DNA from 4 places in the Streptomyces sp. NPDC048436 genome. Region 3 is predicted to be linked to each of the others. Evidence: riboswitches for the same ligand, from Rfam matches in the RefSeq annotation. Region 3 holds a riboswitch; each other region holds the start of a gene.

Region 1 (2,192 bases), on a different contig from region 3:
ACGCCTGTTCAGTGACTCTATTGCAGAGCGACTGAATTTCCGACGGCAGGTCGAAATCCATGGATATTTTTTGGCCAAAGCGATGCGGTGCGACAACAAGGCCATGCGGGAACGCCGAAAGCCCCGGCTCTCGATGAGCCGGGGCTTTCGGTAAACGACTGGGGTCAGACGTTGACGCCGTGCGAACGGAGGTACGCGGTCGGGTCGATGTCCGTGCCGTACTCCTCGCCGGTGCGGGCCTCGAAGTGCAGGTGCGGGCCGCTGGAGTTGCCGGTGGAGCCGGAGAGGCCTATCTGCTGGCCCGGAGTGACCGCCTGGCCGACGGAGACGCCGAGGGACGACATGTGGCCGTACTGGGTGTACGTGCCGTCGTTCATCTTGATGACCACGTTGTTGCCGTAGGCACCGCCCCAGCCCGCCTCGACGACGGTGCCGGAACCGACGGCGTGGACCGAGGTGCCGGACGCGGCGTGGAAGTCGATGCCGGTGTGGCTGCCGGAGGACCACATGGCGCCGCCGGTCTGGTAGCCCGTGGAGACGTACGAGCCTTCGACGGGGGCGACGTAGGTGTTCAAGCGCTTGCGCTCGGCCTCGCGGGCGGCGCGCTCCTTGACCTCGCGCTCCTTCTTGGCCTTTGCCTTGGCCTCGGCCTCGGCCTTGCGCTTCGCCTCGGCGGCCTTCTTCTTGGCGGCCTCTTCGGCCTTCTTGGCGGCAGCGGCGTCGTCGGCGGCCTGCTGCTGGGCGGCGGCCTGCGCGTCGATGCTCTCGGCGAGCGAGTCGCCGACGGAGATCGCCTGGGTGAGGCCGGTGTGCTCGACGGCCGCGCCGTCGGCGGCGAGCGCCGGAGCGGCCAGACCTCCGATGACACCGGTGGTGGTCAGCGCGGCGACGCCCGCGACATTCGCGGTCGTACGTGTGAGGCGGCTCGGGCGACGGTGCTTCCCGGTGGCACGGGTGAACGCCATGTAGCGGCTGATCCTTTCCTTCCTTCTCGCCTACCGGGTTAGCTGACGGGTTCGGAGCAGGAAGGTCTCCTACGGGTTCCTCACCTCGCGGCAAGGCGCCCGATTCACCCCAGGGGACATGTGGGTCCCCGGCTCCCCTGGCTCGCGCCGTACGGGGACTCGGCGATGACTGTCCGGTGCCGCGGACGCGGCGTACTGCATGACGAACAGCCGGACCGACGCTAAGCGGGACATCTTTCAATCGACAAACGGATCAGGACTTTTGTAGCGCACGCCACAGGGCAGACACGCAACCTCTGTACTAATTCGGGCATACAGGGACCCCAGCAGCCAATTCCCGCCACTGGGGTCCCGATATGTCCTGACTGTCACTCAGGCGGTGACATGCCACTCAGCCCGTGACCACACTCACTTCACCGATGCCGAGTGCCTTGACGGGCTCCTCGATCTGCGCGGCGTCACCGACGAGCACCGTCACGAGCCGGTCACCGGGGAAGGCGCTCACCACGGCGGCGGTGGCCTCCACGGTGCCGGTTTCGGCCAACTGCCGGTACAGCCGCGCCTGGAAGTCGTCCGGCAGGTGCTGCTCGACCTGGTCGGCGAGCGTGGCCGCGACGGACGCCGCCATCTCGTACTTGAGCGGCGCCACGCCCACCAGGTTCTGCACGGCGACGTCGCGCTCGGCGTCCGTGAGGCCCTCGGCGGCGAGCGTGCGCAGCACCTTCCACAGGTCTTCGAGCGCCGGTCCCGTGGACTCGGTGTCCACGGAGCCGCTGATGGCGAGCATCGCGGCGCCGCTGCCGTCCGGCGCGGAACGCAGGACCTGGGCGAACGACCGTACGCCGTAGGTGTATCCCTTCTCCTCGCGCAGGACGCGGTCCAGACGGGAGGTGAGGGTGCCGCCCAGGCAGTACGTGCCGAGCACCTGCGCGGGCCAGACCCGGTCGTGGCGGTCCGGTCCCACGCGGCCGATGAGCAGCTGCGTCTGGACGGCTCCAGGGCGGTCGACGATGACGACGCGCCCGGTGTCGTCGGCGGTCACCGGAGGCACCGGGCGCGGCTCGGCCATGTCACCGGTCCAGGCGCCGACGGTGTCGGCGATGACGGCGTCCAGGTCGACGCCGGTCAGATCACCCACGACGACGGCGGTCGCCGTGGCCGGACGCACGTGCTTCTCGTAGAAGGCACGCACCGCCGCCGAGTCGATGGCCGTGACCGTCTCCTCGG
Region 2 (2,192 bases), on a different contig from region 3:
AGAGCGGTGGCTCATGGAGCGCGGACGCGGGCAACGGCTACTACGGCGGGCTCCAGCTCTCGCAGCAGACCTGGGAGGACTTCGGCGGCCTCGACTACGCGCCGAGCGCCGACCAGGCCAGCCGTTCGCAGCAGATCTCCGTCGCCGAGAAGGTCCTCGACGACCAGGGGCCCGACGCCTGGCCGAGCTGCGCGCCGATAGCCGGTCTCACCGACGACGGCGCCGCTGCCGACGTCGACCCGGGCGCCCCGGTCACCATCCTGCCCTCGGACGAGGCGGACGAGCCCGCGGCGGGCGAGTCGGGTGACGACCCGTCGGACAGCGCCACGCCGTCGGAGAAGTCCTCGGAGAAGCCCTCGGACGAGACCTCGAAGAAGCCGTCCAAGGAGCCTTCCGAGAAGCCCGCCGACGACGGCGAATCCCGAGACAAGAATCACGACGATGCGGACAAGTCGGATGGTTCCGACGGTTCCGGCGACTCCACTGGTTCCGATGACTCCGGCAAATCCGGGCAGGACGACGCCACTTCGCCCGCCCCCGGCGCCTCCACCGACGAAGGTGAGGGCGAGGGCGCAGGCCGTCACCGCGGCGGCAGCGCCGGCGACGAGGAGGCCGGCAGTGGCGACCGCGACGGCTCCGGGCGGCACGCCTCCCGTGGCGAGGAGCGTCAGCAGGACGGCTCCGACGGGACGTACACGGTCCGCTCCGGAGACAACCTCTCGGTCATCGCGGACGACCTCGACGTGAAGGGCGGATGGACCGAGCTGTACGCCGAGAACGAGAAGTCCGTCGGTTCCGATCCTGACCTCATCCTGCCCGGTCAGAGCCTCGATTTGGGCGAAAAGTAGCGGTAGTTGACGAACCGTCGGGCAGTCGCTTTGCGCCTGATGTCTGGTTTGGTGCAAGTGAGAGATGGGTCTCAGAAGCCCTGATCGTCTTTGAAATTAGGCGGATCGCATGCCTAACGTCGTGACCGCTCGCCACAGCGGGCCCCGCCGGTCGGTACGCCGAGTCCTGCCAACGGCCGTTCGGGAAATGTCGTCGCGTAAGCGCCGTAGGCAGGAGCGGGGGAACCAAGGTTTCCGCCGGGCCCGGCCGTTGAGCATCGCGAGAGCGAGGCCAGCAGACAGGAACGGCTAGGGGTTAAGTCGCACTCGAGAAGTGCGGCCGGGCAACTTCACTGGCCCGAACCCGACAGCTCACCTCGCAGGCGTCGGTGAGGGGATCTCTCATGCTGTTTTCCAGCAAGGGCAAGCACCGCCGCCCGTCCAAGGCCACCCGCGTCGCCACGCTCGCCGGCGTCACCGGTGTCGCCGTCGCCGCCCCGCTGATGGCGGCCGGTTCGGCCTCCGCCGCGACCGGCGCCGAGTGGGACGCCGTCGCCCAGTGCGAGGCCGGCGGCAACTGGTCCATCAACACCGGCAACGGCTACACGGGCGGCCTGCAGTTCTCGTCGTCCACGTGGGCCGCGTACGGCGGCACGAAGTACGCGCCCTCCGCCGACAAGGCCTCCAAGGCCCAGCAGATCGAGATCGGCGAGAAGGTCCTCGCGGGCCAGGGCAAGGGTGCCTGGCCGAGCTGCGGCACCGGCCTCTCGGGCGCCTCGTACCAGGGTGGCGGAGCGCAGGAGAGCGCCCCGCAGCAGACCCAGGAGCAGCCGAAGAGCCAGCCCAGCGCCCAGACCGAGCAGCCGCAGCAGGCCGCTCCGAAGGCCGCTCCCAAGGCTGAGGCCGCCCCGAAGGCCGAGTCCGAGAAGACCGTCGAGACCCCGACCGGCAAGACGGTCAAGAAGGGCGACGGCGAGTACAAGGTCAAGAAGGGTGACACCCTCTCCAAGATCGCCGAGGCGAAGGACGTCAAGGGCGGCTGGCACAAGGTGTACAAGCTCAACGGCGACATCATCGAGAACGCCGACATGATCTTCCCGGGCCAGCAGCTCCACCTGAGCTAGTCGCTGGCGGGGGCGCCCTGCTGTCGCGATCATCTGCGGGTGCGTCGTGGTTGCTCGCGCAGTTCCCCGCGCCCCTTCGGGCGCCACCTCCACCCCGCCCCGGTGCGCGTATCCCCCGTACGCGCCGGGGCGGGGCTCTTTGTTCCGTTCGGAAACTTTTTGCTCTCGGTTTGTCCACAGGGCGGTCGCTCGGCTGGCTCTTGCCCGGGAGCCGGTTAGGCTCGTGTCCGCGAGGCCAACG
Region 3 (2,192 bases):
GTGGCGACGGGCGGCTGTGTGTCCTGTCCGCGACGGAGCCCGCGCTGCCGCTCGGGATGGGCGACCTCGGGGCATGGCCGGACCGCGCGGACGAGACGGAGTTCCCGCCGGGAGCGATGCTGCTGATCTACACCGACGGGCTCTCCGAGGCGCGGGACATCCGGGGCGAGTTCTACGACCCGGCCGCAAGGCTCGGCGGCCGGATCTTCCCGGGGCCCGGCGGCCCGGACGCGCTCCTGGCCACGCTCACCGAGGAGGTGCGGCGGCACACCGGGGGCGGAACGACGGACGACATGGCGCTGCTCGCGGTGCGCAGGCCGCCGGGGGCGGATGACGCCACCGGATGACGCCGCCGGATGACGCGACGGATGAGCCGCCGGATGACGCGACCGGCGGCGAGGTCACGGGCCGTGACTGAAGGACACCACTCCGCATAACAACTGACGTACTGTCAAGGAGATGTGAAGCTCCGGTGTGTGAAGAAGTGGCGTCAACTCGCCCCGTTCCGCCCCTCGGTGTCCCCATAAGTACAGGCCAAAGTCGTTAACGATCAGTTGGAACAGCTTGGAATACGACCCCGCTGTCTATTAACGTTCGATAACGCAGCGCGGTCGTCCCAGCCGGCACTCGAGTCGGCTCCGTGCGCACGCGCCTAATCCCGCAAGGGAGCCGGGGAACCATCTACTTGGGGTGAATCGGGCATCTGCGCATCCGTGCCAGATGTTCGTAGGAGACCTTCCTGCTCCGAACCCGTCAGCTAACCCGGTAGGCGAGAAGGAAGGAAAGGAGTGCGCCCCAGTGGCGTCCAACCGCCCTGCCCCCCAAGGCGTTTACGTACAGAATGACGACGATTTCGGTGGGTACGAGGACCAGTCCTGGGAGGAATGGAACCCCACCGAGGAGTCCATCCGTCCCGTCCGCGGCAGGCATCGTGTCCACAAGAAGGGCGGCGGCGGGCTCGCCCGCAGCTCCACCGTCCTCGGCGTAGGCGTCATCGCCGCAGTCGGCGCGGGCGGCATCGCCACCGCGCAGGGCGGCAAGCCCCCCGTCTCCATCGAGATGCCGGACATGTCGGCCGTCACGGACTCGCTGCCGGAGGCCAAGTCGCTTCCCGGCGTGGGGTCTTTGATATCCGACGGCTCCGACGACTCCGCTTCCGCGGACAACGGCGTCACGACCGCCGCCGCGCCCCTCAGCGCCGCAGGACTCAGCACCGCGGACGCCGAGCAGGGCACCACGGACGCGGGCGAGGCACTGCGGGCCCGCATCATGGAGCAGGCCGAGAACCAGCAGGACCAGGCGGACGACGCGGTCCAGAAGGCGGCCGAAGAAGCCGCCGTCAAGCAGGCCGCGGAACAGGCCGCCGCCAAGCAGTCCGCGGCCGAGAAGAAGATCGCCGCCGACAAGGCTGCCGCGAAGAAGAAGGCCGAGGCGGAGGCCAAGCGCAAGGCGGAGGCGGAGCGCCTCGCCAAGCTCGCCAAGAGCTTCACCCTCCCCGTCGCCTCGTACACCCTCACCGGCACCTTCGGTCAGCCCGGCTCGATGTGGTCCTCCGGCTACCACACAGGCCTGGACTTCGCGGCGCCGACGGGTACGCCCATCAAGGCGATCCACTCCGCCACCGTCAAGGAGGCCGGCTGGGCGGGGGCGTACGGCTACCGCACGGTCCTCGAGCTCGACGACGGCACCGAGCTGTGGTTCTGCCACCAGTCCTCGATGAACGTCAGCGTCGGCCAGAAGGTCACCACCGGCGAGGTCATCGGCCGCGTCGGCGCGACCGGCAACGTCACCGGGGCACACCTCCACCTGGAGGTCCACCCGGGCGGCGACGCCACCGGGGTGGACCCGGCGGCGTGGCTGCGCGGCAAGGGCCAGTCGCTCTGAGGTAACCCAGAACCCCGGCGGTCCTGGCGACAACCCCCCGACGTCAGGGCTGCCGGTTCGGCGTGCCCGCCTCCTGCCGGACTCGCGGCGCCCTACGGAATGCCGCGGTCCGTATGGGCGTTGATGCCCTTATGACTTCTCTCCGCAAGCTTGGCTCGTCCGACCTCGAGGTCTTCCCGCTCTCCCTCGGCGGCAACGTCTTCGGCTGGACCGCCGACGAGGCGCAGTCCTTCGCCGTGCTCGACGCCTACACTGCCGCGGGCGGCAACTTCATCGACACCGCCGACGTCTACTCGGCCTGGGTGCCC
Region 4 (2,192 bases), on a different contig from region 3:
ATCGCCCCGGCGCCGCGGATGCGTTCGACGATCAGCTCGTCACGGTCCGGGATGTTGTCGGCGAGCAGTGGCGTGCCGTAGGTGGTCCGGATCCCGCGGGTGTCGTGGGTGTCCTTGTGGGCCACGGGCAGCCCGTGCAGCGGGCCGAGCGGACCGCCGCGCGCGGCCCGGTCGTCGGCCGTGCGCGCCTCGTCGAGCGCGCGCTCCGCGGCCAGGGTCACCACGGCGTTCACCGCGCCGTTGACCTGCTCGATCCGGTCCAGGTGCGCCTGGACGACCTCGCGGGTGGACAGTTCGCGGGCACGGAGCCCGGCGGCGAGTTCGCGGGCGGTGAGGTGGACGAGCTCGGTGGTTTCGGGACTCATACGGCGCTTTCGGGGTTCATACGACACCTTCGGCTCGGGAATGGCTGCGCGACGAGAGGCAGCATGCCCACCTCGCCGCACCGGCCATGCGGGTCACCATGCCGCCTCCGGCCGCCTCCTGAGCGCCCGTCATGCCCGTCGAGGAGATCCGAAGCGTCCGGGACGCGGCTCAAACGAACCAAACGGGCTACCTCGTTCGGCGTAGACGATCGTCGTCTTAGAGACCGTCACCAGTTGCGCCCCGCGCGTACATCAGGGGCGGAATCTTCCGTTCCGCTGCTGGTCGCACCGTCCTCTGGCCCCTTCACCGGATCTCGAATCCGGCCTTGTCCACCCGAACGGTTCAGGCGTGAGGAGCCTCACAAAACGCCGTTTCGGCTCGGAATTCGAGCCGTTGACGGGTCAAGATCCCTTCCGACGACAAGCCCCCGCCACAGCGGCGGGGCGGTCCGGGCGGACGCCGAGTCCTGCCGCCGCCCGGATGCCCGGTCGACATCGGTGCACCGGCAGGAGTGGAGGACCCAAGCACGACGGGTCGGTCCGGACGGTCCGGACAACGGCCCTTGGGGTGAAGCCGCGTACGCGGCCGGGCAACTTCGCCAGCCCGAATCCGACAGGTCATCCTTCACAGGCGGCTGACGAAGGGTTGCGCATGACCGCGCTGAATCATGTTCCGTCGCTGCTGACCAGGGCCGGTTCCGCCTCGGTCCTCACGCTCGCCGTGGTGGGCGGCACCCTCGTGGCCCCAGGGCTCACGACGGAGGCAGAGGCCGCGACGCCCGGAGCGAAGGCGCTCCGGGTCGCCGCTTCCAAGAAGGGCTCCCCGTACAGCTATGGAGCTGCGGGACCTCACCGGTTCGACTGCTCGGGCCTGACGCGCTACTCGTTCAAACGCGCGGGCAAGAAGCTCCCGCGCACCGCCGCGCAGCAGTACAACAGGACCCGCCACGTCTCCGCGTCGAACCGCTCCCGCGGCGACCTGGTCTTCTTCCGCTCCGGCGGGAGCGTCTACCACGTGGGCATCTACGCCGGTAAGGGCCGGATCTGGCACGCCCCCAAGTCGAACACCGTGGTGCGCCTGGAGAAGATCTGGACCAGGAGCGTCTCGTACGGCAGGGTCCGCTGACCGGTCGTCACCGACCTCAGGCCCGCCGGAGGGCGGCGGCAGGCGGCCACACGGCCGCTGCCGCCGCCCGACCGGGCCCCCGCACGGCGCGCCCGCCATGCGTGGAGCACGGCGGCGCGGATACTCGTGGGCCATGTCCGAAAACAACGGCTCCCCCGTCCCAGGCGACCCGCACGGGCGCAACGAGACCCGGTTCGAGCGCGCCGACCGCAACTTCGGGGAGCTCCTCCAGGAGCTGCGGGTCACGCAGACCGGCGTGCAGATCCTCTTCGCGTTCCTGCTGACGCTGGCCTTCACCGAGCGATTTCCCTCGCTCGACACGGCGCAGCGCGCCACGTACGTCACCACGCTGCTCCTCGCCGTTCTCGCGGCGGCGTTGTTCACCGCGCCGGCCGCCGTGCACAGGACCCTGTTCCAGCAGCACTCCAAGCCGCTGATCGTGCGCGTCTCGTCCCGCCTCGCCGCGATCGGCATGGGGGTCCTGGTGTTCGCGCTCTCCGGTTCCGTGCTCCTGGTCGTGGACGTGGCCGTCGGCCGCACCGGCGGGATCATCGCGAGCGCCGGCACGCTGGTGGTGTGCGGCGGCCTCTGGGGCGTGCTGCCCCGCCTCGTGCGCCGCGCGGACGCCGAACCGGACAACGAGCAAGAGCAAGGACGTCGACACGACGGATGAGGTCAGGCCACGAGAGCCTCGGTGACGA

Evidence for each region. A riboswitch is a leader RNA that binds a small molecule or an ion and turns the genes downstream of it on or off. The one in region 3 is predicted to bind cyclic di-AMP.
Region 1: another riboswitch for cyclic di-AMP. It lies ahead of ACGFX9_RS31995 (M23 family metallopeptidase); the one in region 3 lies ahead of ACGFX9_RS34550 (M23 family metallopeptidase).
Region 2: another riboswitch for cyclic di-AMP. It lies ahead of ACGFX9_RS24305 (transglycosylase family protein); the one in region 3 lies ahead of ACGFX9_RS34550 (M23 family metallopeptidase).
Region 4: another riboswitch for cyclic di-AMP. It lies ahead of ACGFX9_RS22450 (C40 family peptidase); the one in region 3 lies ahead of ACGFX9_RS34550 (M23 family metallopeptidase).

Annotation. Positions count from the first base shown of each region.
Region 1 is NZ_JBICXP010000012.1:125,194-127,385, forward strand. Features, by position in the region: gene ACGFX9_RS31995 (M23 family metallopeptidase) at 165-965, opposite strand; cyclic di-AMP (ydaO/yuaA leader) riboswitch at 978-1,140, opposite strand; gene ACGFX9_RS32000 (M16 family metallopeptidase) at 1,357-2,192, opposite strand, start outside.
Region 2 is NZ_JBICXP010000007.1:115,091-117,282, reverse strand. Features, by position in the region: gene ACGFX9_RS24310 (transglycosylase family protein) at 1-848, shown strand, start outside; cyclic di-AMP (ydaO/yuaA leader) riboswitch at 1,041-1,228, shown strand; gene ACGFX9_RS24305 (transglycosylase family protein) at 1,232-1,951, shown strand.
Region 3 is NZ_JBICXP010000014.1:204,490-206,681, forward strand. Features, by position in the region: gene ACGFX9_RS34545 (PP2C family protein-serine/threonine phosphatase) at 1-347, shown strand, start outside; cyclic di-AMP (ydaO/yuaA leader) riboswitch at 640-787, shown strand; gene ACGFX9_RS34550 (M23 family metallopeptidase) at 799-1,884, shown strand; gene ACGFX9_RS34555 (aldo/keto reductase) at 2,016-2,192, shown strand, end outside.
Region 4 is NZ_JBICXP010000006.1:236,089-238,280, reverse strand. Features, by position in the region: gene ACGFX9_RS22455 (amidase) at 1-365, opposite strand, end outside; cyclic di-AMP (ydaO/yuaA leader) riboswitch at 849-1,014, shown strand; gene ACGFX9_RS22450 (C40 family peptidase) at 1,018-1,491, shown strand; gene ACGFX9_RS22445 (DUF6328 family protein) at 1,625-2,164, shown strand; gene ACGFX9_RS22440 (LysE family translocator) at 2,167-2,192, opposite strand, start outside.